DNA from 3 places in the Saccharothrix sp. CB00851 genome. Region 3 is predicted to be linked to each of the others. Evidence: riboswitches for the same ligand, from Rfam matches in the RefSeq annotation. Region 3 holds a riboswitch; each other region holds the start of a gene.
What was found. A riboswitch is a leader RNA that binds a small molecule or an ion and turns the genes downstream of it on or off. The one in region 3 is predicted to bind glycine.
Positions count from the first base shown of each region.

Region 1 (4,935 bases), on a different contig from region 3:
GCGCAGCGCCGCGACCAGCGCGCCGACGTCCGACGGCTGCACCAGCACGCGGGCCTGCTGCTGGTCGCGCAGCTGGTCGAGCGACCCGTAGTACATGGTCTGGCCGCGGCTGATGATGACCACCTGGTCGACCGTCTGCTCCACCTCGGCGAGCAGGTGGCTGGAGATCAGCACGGTCCGCCCGCTGCGCGCGTAGGACTGCAGGAACGTCCGCAGCCACGCGATGCCCTCCGGGTCCAGCCCGTTGGCCGGCTCGTCGAGCACCAGGATCTGCGGGTCGCCCAGCAGCGCGGTGGCCAGGGCCAGCCGCTGCTTCATGCCCAGCGAGAACCCGCCCGCCTTGCGGTCGCCCGCCGCCCCGAGCCCGACGAGCTGGAGCACCTGGTCGGCCCGCGAGTCCGGCACGCCGATCGCCGCGGCGTAGACCCGCAGGTGGTTGCGTGCCGTGCGCTTGGGGTGGAAGCCCTGCGCCTCCAGCACCGCGCCGACCACCCGCGCGGGGTTGCCGAGCTGGCTGAACGGCCTGCCGTTGATCAGTCCGATGCCCGCCGTGGGGGTCACCAGGCCGAGCAGCATGCGCAGCGTCGTCGTCTTGCCGGCCCCGTTGGGGCCGAGGAAGCCGGTCACCGAACCGGGTTCCACTGTGAAGCTGAGGTTCTGCACCGCTGCGACCGGACCGAACTGCTTGGTCAAGTTCTGCACCACGATGCGGCCTGTGCCGTCGTGCACGCGTCCCTCCCGAGTACTCCTACCGGGCGTCATCCTGCCTTAGGAGGGTCACTCGGGGAGGGCGTGCCGTGGTTTCGACGCGACCCTCGGTATCTCGGTGGTCGTCTCGACGTCCTTCGAATGGCGCAGCGTCCGCAGCGGACGGCGGCGTTGCCGGTGCGGCAGGCCGTCGCCGATGAGGTGCTGGTGCGCCATCGTCCACACCTGGCACGGCCACTTCTTGTGCCGCAGGATGCCGGGGCACGCGCCGCAGCGGCCGTCCGGATCGGGCTGGTGCACGGTCAGCAGCAGCCGCCACCCGTCGGCCAGGCGGTGGATCTCGGACCGGGCGAGCGGCACGAGGGCCTCCGCCTCGCCGGTCTCCGCGGCTTCGTCCAGCAACGCCAGGCGGCGCAGCACGGCGGCGCGCAGTGCCTCGTCCACGCCGCTCACATCCTGTCGGCGACTTGGTCGAGCAGGCGGTGCAACCTGCGCGTCTGCGTGACGGACATCACAGCGGACTCGCCCGGCGGCGCGACCAGCAGAACTCGGTCGTTCTCGACGAGAACGGTCATCGACCGGTCCCGCCCGAAGGGGTCGTGGCAGTCGATCCAGCCCTCAGGTTCAGCCATCTGCACTCCGATCGGAGGTGGCGCGGCAGAACGCCGCGCGAGCGGACGACCCCGCTGCGTAGCTGCGGAGTTCCCGTCCTGTGCATCGGTCGCGAGGCCGTCGTGACTTACCCGTTATCACCCAGGTTCATTCGATTGCTTGAACGTGTACACAGCGTGTTGCCACCGCAGGGGTGACACTTCGGCCGGATCGGTGGGGCCGCTGGGCACGGAGCCCTGTTCCCGGCTAAGATTGGTCACGCGGCCCGCTCCCAGTGACCCCCAGGCTGGTTGAGCGGGCCGTCTTACGTAGGCAAGGGCCCCGCTCACGTGCTGTGAGCGGGGCCCTTCGCGGTTCGCGCCTCAGAGGTCGATCGGCGTGTGGGTCATCCCGTGCGCCTGCGCGACCGGCAGGTTGGTCAGCAGGCCCTCGTGCGCGTTCAGGCCGGGCGCCAGGGACGCGTCCGCGCGCAGCGCCGCTTCCCAGCCCTGGTCGGCCAAGGCGACGGCGTAGGGCAGCGTCACGTTGGTCAGCGCGTAGGTCGACGTGCGCGGCACGGCGCCGGGCATGTTCGCCACGCAGTAGAAGACCGTGTCGTGCACCTGGTAGGTCGGCTCGGCGTGCGTGGTCGGCCGCGAGTCGGCGAAGCAGCCGCCCTGGTCGATCGCGATGTCCACCAGCACCGCGCCGGGCTTCATGTCGGCCACCAGCTCGTTGCTCACCAGCTTCGGCGCCTTCGCGCCGGGCACCAGCACCGCGCCGATGACCAGGTCGGCCTCGCGCACGGCCTGCTCCACGGCGTACCGGTTGGACGTCACGGTGCGCAGGCGGCCCTGGTAGAGCGCGTCGATGTGGCGCAGCCGGTCCACGTTGGTGTCCAGGACCTGCACGTCCGCGCCCATGCCGACGGCGATCGCGGCCGCGTTCAGGCCCGCCACGCCGCCGCCGATCACGACGACCCGCGCCGGGTGCACGCCGGGCACGCCGCCGGGCAGCACGCCGCGACCGCCGGACGGCTTCATCAGCGAGAACGCGCCCACCTGCGGCGCCAGCCTGCCCGCCACCTCGGACATCGGCGCCAGCAGCGGCAGCGCGCCGTTCGCGGTCTGCACGGTCTCGTAGGCGATGGCGGTGGTGCCGGAGTCCAGCAGCGCCCGCGTCAGCGGCCGGTCGGCGGCCAGGTGCAGGTAGGTGAACAGGACCTGGCCCTTGCGCAGCCGCGGGTACTCCTCGGCGATCGGCTCCTTGACCTTGAGCACCAGGTCGCCCTCGGCCCACACGTCGTCCGCGGTGGCGAGCACCTTCGCGCCGGCGGCCAGGTACTCCTCGTCGGTGATGGCCGAACCGAGGCCCGCGCCGGTCTCGACGACCACGTCGTGACCGCGCTGCGTCAGCTCGTGCGCGCCCGCCGGGGTCAGCGCGACGCGGTACTCGTGGTTCTTGATCTCGCGGGGAACTGCGATCCGCACGGTGGGCTCCTTCGGCCGTTGTTACACCAAAGGTCCGTTAACGGGTTTTCGGTGTCATCGTGCCGGTAGCACCAACGCGATGGTGTGGCGTTGTGCTTGTCGAACAAGCCTTCGGCCGCGTTGACACCCGTCGGCACGGGCACCTAGCGTTCGGGCCAACCAACTGAACATCGGCCGCGGCGCGTCATGAGCGCCGGAACCCGCGCGGGAGAGACCTCGGTGAACAGGCCGGGGCGCCGAAGGAGCAAGTACCCCGCACACTCTCAGGCAGCGAGAACCGCTCGGGTGAGGCGACTCTGGAAAGCGTGCTCACGCGCGCACCCACGGTGCAAGCCGTCGTTGACGGCGAAGCTCTCAGGTCCCAGGACAGAGTGGGGCTGGAGGACCTTGCCGTGAGGGAGCGCTGTCGTGACTTTTCCGGACAACCTGCTGTACACGCCCGAGCACGAGTGGGTGGACTGGGCGCCGGGTACCCAGGAGCCCGTGGCGATCGGCATCACGTCGTACGCGGCGGAGTCGCTGGGTGACATCGTGTTCGTGGAGCTGCCCGAGGTCGGCGCCGCGGTGACGTCCGGTGAGGTGTGCGGCGAGCTGGAGTCGACCAAGTCGGTCAGCGATCTGTACGCGCCGGTCAGCGGCGAGGTCGTGGAGGTCAACACCGAGGTCGTGGACGACCCGTCGTTGATCAACAACGACCCGTACGGCGGTGGTTGGCTGTTCAAGGTGGCGGTGACCGACGCGACGGGGTTGCTGACCGCGGCGAAGTACGCGGAACTGACCGGGGACTGACGCCATGGCGATCAGCGTGTTCGACCTGTTCTCGGTGGGGATCGGGCCGTCGAGCTCGCACACCGTGGGCCCGATGCGCGCGGCGATGATGTTCTCCGACCGGCTGCGGCCCGCGCTGGACTCGGTCGACCGGGTGCACGTCGAGCTGTTCGGGTCCCTCGGCGCGACCGGGCACGGGCACGGCAGCCCGAAAGCGGTCCTGCTCGGGCTGGAGGGCCACCGGCCGGAGGAGGTCGACCCGGAGGACGCCGAACGGCGGCTGGCGGAGATCCGTGCCACCGGGCGGCTGCGGCTGGCCGGCGTGCGGGACATCGTGTTCACCGAGGCCACCGACCTGGTGATGCACCGGCGGAAGTCGTTGCCGTTGCACCCCAACGGCATGAGCTTCACCGCCCACTCGGGTGACGACGTGGTCGACTCGGCGGTGTACTACTCGGTCGGCGGCGGGTTCGTGGTGGACGAGACGGCCACCGGCACGGACCGCATCAAGGCCGACGAGACGTCGGTCGCGCACCCGTTCCGCACGGGTGACGAGCTGCTGGCGCGGTGCCGGGAGACCGGGCTGTCGATCAGCGAGGTCATGCTGGCCAACGAGCTGTCGTGGCGGGACGAGGCGGCGGTGCGGTCGGGGCTGCTGCACATCTGGGACGTGATGCAGGCGTGCGTCGAGCGCGGCTGCACGATCGACGGCGTGCTGCCCGGTGGGCTGAAGGTACGTCGTCGCGCGGCCGAGATGCGCCGCCGGATGGAGGCCGAGCACTACGCCACCGACCCGCTGAGGGTGATGGACTGGGTGACGCTGTTCGCGCTCGCGGTGAACGAGGAGAACGCCGCGGGCGGTCGCGTGGTGACCGCGCCGACCAACGGTGCGGCCGGCATCGTGCCCGCCGTGCTGCACTACTACACCCGCTTCGTGCCGGGCGCGTCCGACGACGGCGTGGTGCGGTTCCTGCTGACGGCGGGCGCGGTCGGCGTGCTGTTCAAGGAGAACGCGTCGATCTCGGGCGCCGAGGTCGGGTGCCAGGGCGAGGTCGGCTCGGCCTGCTCGATGGCGGCCGGGGGGCTGGCCGAGGTGCTGGGCGGCACGCCGGAGCAGGTCGAGAACGCGGCCGAGATCGCCATGGAGCACAACCTGGGGCTGACGTGCGACCCGATCGGCGGGCTGGTGCAGATCCCGTGCATCGAGCGCAACGCCCTGGCGTCGATCAAGGCCATCACCGCGGCGCGGATGGCGTTGCGCGGCGACGGCTCGCACTTCGTGTCCCTGGACAAGGTCATCAAGACCATGCGTGAGACGGGCAAGGACATGAAGGTCAAGTACAAGGAGACGGCACGCGGCGGCCTCGCCGTCAACGTC
Region 1 is NZ_LWLC01000016.1:78,944-83,878, forward strand. It holds gene A6A25_RS17705 (ABC transporter ATP-binding protein) at 1-729, opposite strand, end outside; gene A6A25_RS17710 (hypothetical protein) at 778-1,152, opposite strand; gene A6A25_RS17715 (hypothetical protein) at 1,158-1,340, opposite strand; gene ald (alanine dehydrogenase) at 1,683-2,789, opposite strand; glycine riboswitch at 2,985-3,079, shown strand; gene gcvH (glycine cleavage system protein GcvH) at 3,198-3,578, shown strand; gene A6A25_RS17730 (L-serine ammonia-lyase) at 3,583-4,935, shown strand, end outside.
Region 1: linked by a shared signal. The riboswitch ahead of gcvH (glycine cleavage system protein GcvH) and the one ahead of gcvP (aminomethyl-transferring glycine dehydrogenase) in region 3 are both predicted to bind glycine.

Region 2 (4,935 bases), on a different contig from region 3:
CCGCTGGTCCCCTTGATCGTCCGTTCGGGTGACAGTCGAGGTGGTTCCAGCCTGGTTGCGTGGTCGTTCCGGCGGCCGGTCGGGCGATGGCGGCGGGATCGACCGTCATCATCCGGGTGAATGAGGGACCATGGCCGTTGACACGACCGGAGCGGCGCCCGGCCGCCCTGCCCAGTGATACGGACGGAGAGCGATCAGTGAACGTCAAGAAGGTGGTGACGCTGGCGGCGGTCGCGCTGGTGCTGTTCCTCCTGATCACCCAGCCGAACGAGTCCGCCGAAGCGGTGAGGACCGCGCTCGGGTGGCTCCAGTCCGGCGCCGAGTCGATCATCACCTTCGTCCGCAGCCTCTTCGCCTAGATCACCCGCCGCACCGCCGCGAACTCCGCTCAATGCGGTCACGATCGGTGACTATGCGCCCCGGACGTTGCACCGTACGGGTGGAATGAGGGCTATAACGCCCTGGTAACAGGGTTTTAGACAAACCGGGGTCTAGCGGTTGTCGGTACCCGCTAATACGGTGCGTCGCATTGGCTGATCTTCGACCGATGAGGAGGCAGAATGGTCGAGGACTCCGGAGTCGACGAGCTGTTGCGGCAGTGGGCGGCTGAGCGCTCGGACGACGCCGAGCTGCAGGAGGTGAACCGGATCAAGGACGCGTGGCTCGCGGAAGCCCCGCCGTCCGCACCGGGGATCCCCGTGCAGCGGGCGAATGGCGGTTCCCGCGGCCTGGTGAAGGTCGAGTCCGCGGATCCGGCGTACGTGGCGGCGATGCGGAAGCGGGCGCCCGAGGTGCCCGAGGTCCTGCTCGCGGCCGCCGCCAGCTACTGGCAGCTGGTGGGTGACCTGTCCGAGGCGGAGCTGTGGTGGGACGCGGGCATCAGCCCGTTGGACCAGCGCGCTCTGGACTACCGGGCGGCCGGGCTCACGCCCGCCGACCTCGGTCGTCGCCTCGGCCCGATGACGGTGCTCCAGCACCTGCGTCGGGGTAGTGCGGCGGCCTGGTGCGTGGCCAGGCTGCAGAGGCAACGCCGGGACGGCGTGGCCTAGGTCCGACGAGTCGGGGCGGGCTCCTGAGGTCTTGGAGCCCTCACCTTTCCCAGGGGCGGGCTCCTGTGCGGGGAGCCCCAGCCCCGTGTGAAGTAGGAAGTACTCTTGAGGCGTGCGAGGCCTCATCACCCCCCAGCGGCTGGCCATCGTCGCCGTGTGCCTGGCGTCGCTGGTCGTGTGCTGCGGGCTGGCCTACTGGCAGTGGGAGCGGTTCTCGCAGGCCGGTGGCACGTTCCAGAACCTCGGCTACGTCTTCCAGTGGCCGCTGTTCGGCCTCTTCCCCGCGTTCATGGTGTGGCGCATCCGCAGGCTGGACGCCCGCCGCAAGGCCGAGGCCGCCGAGGCGCCCGCCGACGTCGCGCCGGAGCCGGTGGCCGAGCCGTCCCGGCCGGTCGTTACCGTTGAGCCCGTCAGAACACCCGCGCACGACGACGAGGACGAAGAGCTCGCGGCCTACAACCGCATGCTCGCCGAACTCCACGCGCGGGACCAGCGGTGAGGTGAAGGTAGGGCGATGAGCGGCGCGTTGAGCAGGTTCCGGTTCATGGCTTACGTGGTCGGTGTCGGCCTGCTGCTGCTCGTGGTCGCCATGATCGCCAAGTACGCGGGCGGCAACGAGGGCATGATGCAGGTCGTCGGCCCCGTCCACGGCTTCCTGTACGCGGTGTACCTGGTGCTCACCGTCGACCTCGCGCTCAAGGCCCGCTGGTCGATCAAGGGCACCGTCCTGGTGCTGCTCGCGGGCACGATCCCGTTCGTGTCGTTCTACGCCGAGCGCAAGGTGGTCGAGAGCGTCCGGGCCGAGAAGAGCCTGTGACCGGGGTTGACCCCGCCCGCCGGGCACCCCTAGCGTCTGGCGGTACCAACTGAACACGGCCGTCGATGTCGAGCGGGAGAGTCCCCGACCGGGGCGCCGAAGGAGCAACTCCTCCCCGGAATCTCTCAGGCACAGGTACCGCCCGACGAAGGCAACTCTGGAAAGCAGGCGCACCCGGTGCGCCTCGCCCACGGTGCAAGCCGCCCTCACCCGGCGGCGAAGCTCTCAGGCTCATGGCAGAGGGGGAGGCTCACTCGACGAGGAGTCTCCGGTGGACCGTGTCATCCTTTCGCTCGTGAATCTCTCGGACGTGCCGCCCGCCGACCCGACCGGTCGGCGCCGCCGCCATGTCCGCACCCAGGGAGGGCCCGCCTGATGGAAAGCCGCCGCACGCCCCTGCACGCCGAACACGAGGCGCTGGGCGCCATGTTCACCGACTTCGCGGGCTGGCGGATGCCGCTGCGCTACGACAGCGAGCTGGCCGAGCACCACGCGGTGCGCACGTCGGCGGGCCTGTTCGACCTGACCCACATGGGTGAGATCCTGCTCACCGGGCCGCAGGCGGGCGCCGCGCTGGACCACGCCCTGGTCGGCCACGCGTCCGCGATCGGCGTCGGCCGCGCCCGGTACACGATGATCTGCGAGGCCGACGGCGGCGTGATCGACGACCTGATCGTCTACCGCACCGGTGACCAGGAGTACCTCGTCGTCGCCAACGCCTCGAACGCCGCCGTCGTCCACGAGGCGCTGGTCGAGCGGGCGAAGGGCTTCGACACCACGGTCGAGGACAAGTCCACCGACTACGCGCTGCTCGCCGTGCAGGGCCCGAAGTCCACCGCCATCCTCGCCGGCCTCACGCCCACCGACCTGACCTCGGTCAAGTACTACGCCTCGTACCCGACCGAGGTGGCGGGCAAGCCGGTCCTGCTCGCCCGCACCGGCTACACCGGCGAGGACGGCTTCGAGCTGTTCGTCGCGCCGGACGACGCCGCCCACGTCTGGCAGGCCCTCCTGGAGGCGGGCGCGCCGCACGACCTCAAGCCCGCGGGCCTCGGCTGCCGCGACACCCTCCGGCTGGAGGCGGGCATGCCGCTGTACGGCAACGAGCTGGGCCGCGACCACACGCCGTTCCACGCGAACCTCGGCCGGGTGGTGAAGCTGGACAAGCCGGGCGACTTCGTCGGCCGCGACGCCCTCGCCACCGTCGCCGAACAGGGCGTCGACCAGGTCCTGGTCGGCCTGAAGACCACCTCGCGCCGTGCGCCCCGGCACGGCTACCCCGTGCTCGACGCGTCCGGCAACCCGATCGGCGAGGTCACCAGCGGCGCGCTCTCGCCCACCCTCGGGTACTCCGTGGCCATGGCGTACGTCACCGTCGGCAACACCGAACCCGGTACCCGGCTGTCCGTCGACGTCCGGGGCAAGCACGAGCCGGTCGAAGTCGTCGCACTGCCCTTCTACAAGCGATCCAGCTAAGGGAGAGACCCACACATGTCCGAGCACTTCAACACCTCCCTCGCGGAGTTCGACCCGGAGGTCGCGGACGCCGTCGCCGCCGAGCTGCACCGGCAGCAGAGCACGCTGGAGATGATCGCCTCGGAGAACTTCACGCCGGTGTCGGTGCTCCAGGCGCAGGGCTCGGTGCTGACGAACAAGTACGCCGAGGGCTACCCCGGCCGGCGCTACTACGGCGGCTGCGAGAACGTCGACGTGATCGAGCGCCTGGCGATCCAGCGCGTCAAGGACCTCTTCGGCGCCGGTTTCGCCAACGTCCAGCCGCACTCGGGCGCGCAGGCCAACGCGTGCGCGATGTTCGCCCTGCTCCAGCCCGGTGACACGATCCTGGGCCTCGACCTGGCGCACGGCGGGCACCTCACCCACGGCATGCGGATCAACTTCTCCGGCAAGCTCTACAACGTGGTGCCCTACCACGTCTCGGAGACCGACGGCCGCGTCGACATGGCCGAGGTCGAGCGCCTGGCCCTGGAGCACCGCCCGAAGCTGATCGTCGCCGGCTGGTCGGCCTACCCCCGCCAGCTGGACTTCGCCGAGTTCCGGCGCATCGCCGACTCCGTCGACGCCTACCTGATGGTCGACATGGCGCACTTCGCCGGTCTCGTCGCCGCGGGTCTGCACCCGAGCCCTGTGCCGCACGCGCACGTCGTGACGACGACCACGCACAAGACCCTCGGCGGCCCGCGCGGCGGCGTGATCCTGACCAACGAGGCCGACCTCGCCAAGAAGATCAACTCGGCCGTGTTCCCGGGCCAGCAGGGTGGGCCCCTGGAGCACGTGATCGCGGGCAAGGCCGTCGCGTTCAAGCACGCCGCGTCACCCGAGTTCGCCGACCGCCAGCGGCGCACCGTCGAGGGCGCGAAGATCCTCGCCGACCGCCTCTCCCAGCCCGACGCCGCCGCGGCGGGTGTGAAGGTGCTCACCGGTGGCACGGACGTCCACCTCGTCCTGGTCGACCTGGTGGCGTCCGAACTGGACGGCAAGCAGGCGGAGGACCGGCTGCACGAGGTCGGCATCACGGTCAACCGCAACGCCGTGCCGAACGACCCGCGTCCGCCGATGGTGACCTCGGGCCTGCGCATCGGCACGCCCGCGCTCGCCACCCGCGGCTTCGGCGCGACGGACTTCACCGAAGTGGCGGACATCATCGCCACCGCGCTGCAGGCCGACCCGGACCTCGCCGACCTGCGCGCCAGGGTCGAGGTCCTCGCGGCCAAGCACCCGCTCTACCCGACCCTGTGAAGCCCGCCACGGAATAGCTGGCGCTTACTGGAGGTTGTCCCGTGCGCAACCCGCGTACGGGACAACCGAAAGAGGCACCATGACCGCGACCCTCGCCACTCTCACGTTGCCGGGCGAAGCACAGGACCTGCTGTTCCGCGAGGCCCGTACGGCGAACGCGTTCACCGACGAGCCGGTGACCGACGACCAGCTCCGCGCCGTCCACGACCTCGTCAAGTGGGGTCCGACCGCGATGAACAGCCAGCCGCTGCGCGTGCTGTACGTCCGCGGCCAGGACGCCAGGAACCGCCTCGCGCCCCACCTGTCGGAAGG
Region 2 is NZ_LWLC01000011.1:18,172-23,106, forward strand. It holds gene A6A25_RS44690 (hypothetical protein) at 198-359, shown strand; gene A6A25_RS11935 (transcriptional regulator) at 561-1,049, shown strand; gene A6A25_RS11940 (hypothetical protein) at 1,162-1,548, shown strand; gene A6A25_RS11945 (DUF3817 domain-containing protein) at 1,564-1,866, shown strand; glycine riboswitch at 1,930-2,017, shown strand; glycine riboswitch at 2,019-2,113, shown strand; gene gcvT (glycine cleavage system aminomethyltransferase GcvT) at 2,239-3,342, shown strand; gene glyA (serine hydroxymethyltransferase) at 3,358-4,623, shown strand; gene A6A25_RS11960 (malonic semialdehyde reductase) at 4,703-4,935, shown strand, end outside.
Region 2: linked by a shared signal. The riboswitch ahead of gcvT (glycine cleavage system aminomethyltransferase GcvT) and the one ahead of gcvP (aminomethyl-transferring glycine dehydrogenase) in region 3 are both predicted to bind glycine.

Region 3 (4,935 bases):
GGCAGGATCGACGCCGAACCCCACGGCGCGGCGCTGATCGGGCCGACACCGGTCGCCGGACCGGCGGTCGGCTGCAACGGGTGGTTCGGCAGGAACGGCGCCAGGTGGGAGCGCACGCCGATCGGCCCGACACCCGGACCACCGCCGCCGTGCGGGATGCAGAACGTCTTGTGCAGGTTCAGGTGCGACACGTCCGACCCGAACTTGCCGTACTGGGCCAGCCCGATCAGCGCGTTGAGGTTCGCGCCGTCCACGTACACCTGGCCACCGGCGTCGTGCACCAGCCCGCACACCTCGCGCACGGTGTCCTCGTACACGCCGTGCGTCGACGGGTACGTGATCATGATGGCGGCCAGGTCGTCCCGGTGCGCGTCGATCGTCGACCGCAGGTGCTCGATGTCCACGTTGCCGTGGTCGTCGCACTTGACCACCACGACCCGCATCCCGGCCATCACGGCGGACGCGGCGTTGGTGCCGTGCGCGCTGGACGGGATCAGGCACACGTCGCGGTGGTCGTCGCCGTTGGCGCGGTGGTAGGCGCGGATCGCCAGCAGGCCCGCGAACTCGCCCTGGCTACCCGCGTTGGGCTGCAACGACACCGCGTCGTACCCGGTGACCTCGGCCAGCCACCGCTCCAGGTCACCGACGATGCTCAGCAGCCCCTCGGCGTCCGACGCGGGCGCGAACGGGTGCAGGTCGGCGAACTCCGGCCACGTGATGGGCTCCATCTCGGCCGTGGCGTTGAGCTTCATCGTGCACGAGCCCAGCGGGATCATGCTGCGGTCCAGCGCCACGTCCTTGTCCGACAACGACCGCAGGTAGCGCAGCAGCGCGGTCTCGGAGCGGTGCGAGTGGAACACCGGGTGGGTCAGGTAGTCGCTGGTGCGGCGCAGGTCGGCGCAGATGCCGTCGGCGGTGTCGGCGTCCAGGCCGTCCACGTCGGCGACGGTCACGCCGAACGCCTTCCACACCAGGTGCAGGTGCTCGCGCGTGGTGGTCTCGTCGCACGCGATGGACACCACGTCGTCGTCCACCTGCCACAGGTTCACGCCCAGGTCGCGCGCGGCGGACACGACGGCCGAGGCACGACCCTCGACGCGGGCGCGCACGGTGTCGAAGAACTCGCCGTGCACGATCTCGACGCCGCCCTCCAGCAGGCCGGCGGCCAGCACGGTCGCCATCCGGTGGGCGCGGGTCGCGATCGCCTTCAGGCCCTCCGGACCGTGGTACACCGCGTACATCGAGGCGATCACCGCGAGCAGGACCTGCGCGGTGCAGATGTTGCTGGTCGCCTTCTCCCGGCGGATGTGCTGCTCGCGCGTCTGCAGGGCGAGGCGGTAGGCGAGCGAGCCGTCCGCGTCCACGGACACGCCGACCAGCCGTCCGGGCAACTGCCGCTCCAGGCCCTGTCGCACGGCCATGTAACCGGCGTGCGGCCCGCCGAACCCGATCGGCACGCCGAAGCGCTGCGTGGTGCCGATGACGACGTCCGCGCCGATCTCGCCGGGCGGGCGCAGCAGCGTCAACGCCAACAGGTCGGCGGCGACCACGGCCTGCGCGCCCGCCTTGTGGATCTCCTCGACCACCGACGCGTGGTCGCGCACCACGCCGGACGCGCCCGGGTAGGACAGCAGCACGCCGAAGAAGTCACCGCCCAGGCCGAGCCCTTCGATGCCCTGCGACAAGTCGGCGGTGACGATCTCGATGCCCAGCGGCTCGGCGCGCGTCTCGATGACGGCCAATGTCTGCGGCAGCGTGTCGGCGTCCACCACGAACTTGTTCGACTTCGACCGGCCCGCGCGGCGCACCAGCGTCATCGCCTCGGCGGCGGCGGTGGACTCGTCCAGCATCGAGGCGTTGGCCAGCGGCAGACCGGTCAGGTCGGCGACCATCGTCTGGAAGTTCAGCAGGGCTTCGAGCCGGCCCTGGGAGATCTCCGGCTGGTAGGGCGTGTACGCGGTGTACCAGGCGGGGCTCTCCAGCACGTTGCGGCGGATCACCGGCGGGGTGGTCGTGCCGTAGTAGCCCAGGCCGATCATCTGCGTCATCGGGCGGTTGCGGGCGGCGAGGGCGCGCAGCTCGGCCAGCGCCTCGGTCTCGGTGGCCGGCGCGGGCAGGTCCAGCACGAGGTCGCGTTCGCGGATCGACTCGGGGACGGCGTGCTGCGCCAGTTCCTCCAGCGAGCCGACACCGATCACGTCGAGGATGCGGGCCAGCTCGGCGGGCCGCGGGCCCACGTGCCGGTCGGCGAACGGGGTGCCGTGCTCGAGTGCGGCGAGGGGGATGCGGTCCTGCGTCATCGGTGCTGGCCTCCAGGGCTCCGGACAGACTTCTGCCGTTGCCCTCCCCCTCTGTCTTCTGCCCGACGTCGGGCGCCTGAGAGCTTCACCCGGTGGTCCGGGCTTGCACCGTCGGCGGGGTCGAGCGGTCGTGCCCGACCCGCTTTCCAGAGGCGTCTCACCCGCACGGTCCTTGCGCCTGAGAGGTTCCGGGGAGGATTTGCTCCTTCGGCGCCGAGACTGGCTCGGACTCTCCCGCACGGGATAAAGCGACTACGCGCGAAATCGTACCTGTCACGGGGGTGTGCGGTACCGCCGGCGCGACGTGGATCTCAGTGCCGCGCACCGGTTCCGCCTACCGCCGGGTCAGCCGATGGCCCTGGTGCGGCGGCGACGGGACAGCTCGTCGTCGGCCGCTTCCACGATCTCGGCCCCGTCCGCGCGTTCGGCGGGGAAGTCGTGGATCGTGCCGCTGATCTCCCGCATCGCACCGGAGACCGCGATGCCGAACACCCCTTGGCCGCCTTGGAGCAGGTCCACGACCTCCTCCGGCGACGTGCACTCGTAGACGGTGGTGCCATCGCTGAACAGCGTGATCCGGGCCAGGTCCTGCACGCCGCGGCGGCGCAGGTGGTCCACCGCGACCCGGATGTTCTGCAGCGAGACACCGGTGTCCAGCAGTCGCTTGACGACCTTGAGGACCAGGATGTCCTTGAACGAGTAGAGCCGTTGGCTGCCGGAACCGTGGGCGCTCCTTATGGTGGGGTTGACCAACCCCGTGCGCGCCCAGTAGTCCAGCTGGCGGTAGGTGATGCCCGCGATCTGGCACGCGGCGGGGCCGCGGTACCCGACCAGTTCGTCCGGCAGCGAGGAGTCCGGGAACAGCTCACCCTGTTCGCCGGATCCGGCCCGGATGGGCGCTTCCTCGACCACGCCTGCCTCCCCTCGGTCCGGTCACGACGACCGGCGACCAACGTGAAGCCGCCGCGGTGCCCGAATCACACCGTGGCAATTCACCTGAGTTCGACGGTAAGACCGGCTAGGGGGCAGGTCAACGCGACGCGCGGGGCGTGTCTGACCTCAACGTGAGGTTGAGGTTGAGAGAGACGCCTGTCGTAAGCCATTCGGGTGACGTTTAGTGATCGTTTAGCGGCGGGGTGCTGACGTTGTGTAACCCGGAGGTGTGACACCTGGAGGTGGCACGCGGGGTTGATCCACAACGCACCGCGCACGCTTGCGGAGGGCCGTTCACGGCTCCGCGCCGACGTTTTCGGCCCTTCGCAGGTGGCGGTGGGTGGGGGCGAAAAGCTTTCAAGCGTCCTCGCCGGACGGGCAGATCAGCAGGATGACATCCCGTTCGTTCCGTCTCCGTCTTGTTCCGTCGGGAACTCCCGCTGGGTTGGTGGTCCCGGGGTACGTGTCATCCCACCGACCTCCCTCCGGGCTACCACACGCGTCAAGAGGGCGCCCGAAGTTGGAGTATCAGGCAACGCTCGCACGAGGCCCCCTTGACACGTGCGGTAGGGCTACGCCAGGTCGGCGGGATGACACGAACCCCTACCTCTGCAAAGCGGCCGCACCCGCCCCGGGCCCGCTCGACCCCGCGCCCGATCGCGACCCCCGGCACGTGCCACTGGCGGCGCTGTTTGCCCTTCCAAAGGTAGGGCTTCGTGTCATCCCGCCGACCTGGCTTTGCCCTACCGCACGTGTCAAGGGCGGCGCGTCCAACTTCGACTGTCACTTCACTGGAGCCTCGCGCCGCCCTTGACACGTGTGGTAGCCCGGAGGGAGGTCGGTGGGATGACACGGAGTCCGGGACCACGACCCAACAGGACATCCCCGACGGAACAAGACCGAGACGGAACGAACGGGAGGTCATCCTGCTGATCTGCCCGTCCGGCGAGGACGCTTGAAGGCTTTTCAAGCCGTCCACCGCGAGCCAAGGCGCCAGCTACATGCCCCGGCGTGGCCTACGTGTCGGCCCCGCGGAAGTCCTCGGGCGAGACGGAGTCGAGGAACTCGCGGAACTTCTCGACCTCGTCCTCCTGCTCGTCCGGGATGATGAGGCCGGCCTCGGCCAGCACCGACTCCTCCGCGTGGATCGGCACGCCGATCCTCAGCGCCAGCGCCACCGAGTCACTGGGCCGAGCGGACACGCGGATGTCGCCGTCGAACACGAGTTCCGCGAAGTAGGTGCCCTCCTGCAAGTCCGTGATCCGCACCTGCTCCAACTGCCGGCCGAGGGCTCCGATGACGTCCTTGAGCAGGTCGTGCGTCAACGGCCGGGCAGGACGGACACCTTGCTGCTCCAACGCGATCGCCGTGGCCTCGACCGATCCGATCCAGATCGGCAGGTACCGTTCGCCCTCGGTTTCGCGCAGCAGCAGGATCGGCTGGTTGGCGGGCAGTTCCACCCGCACGCCGACGACGCGCATCTCGCTCATCGGGTCTCGCCTCCCTCAGCGCGCTGAAATTCTGGCGTCCCCGCTACCAACGAGGATCCCCCACGTACTCTTTCGACGCTACCCGCCAAGCGGGCCCTGTGCGCAACCGCCCGCCCTCATCGGATCACGATGCGGACACGCGTTCACCTCGGCGAAACAGGCCGACCGGTGACGTCACGCAGGCCAACCTTCACCAACAGTGTGTGCAGCGT
Region 3 is NZ_LWLC01000013.1:40,601-45,535, forward strand. It holds gene gcvP (aminomethyl-transferring glycine dehydrogenase) at 1-2,300, opposite strand, end outside; glycine riboswitch at 2,457-2,547, opposite strand; gene A6A25_RS15425 (MerR family transcriptional regulator) at 2,646-3,212, opposite strand; gene A6A25_RS15430 (bifunctional nuclease family protein) at 4,250-4,723, opposite strand; gene ftsR (transcriptional regulator FtsR) at 4,867-4,935, opposite strand, start outside.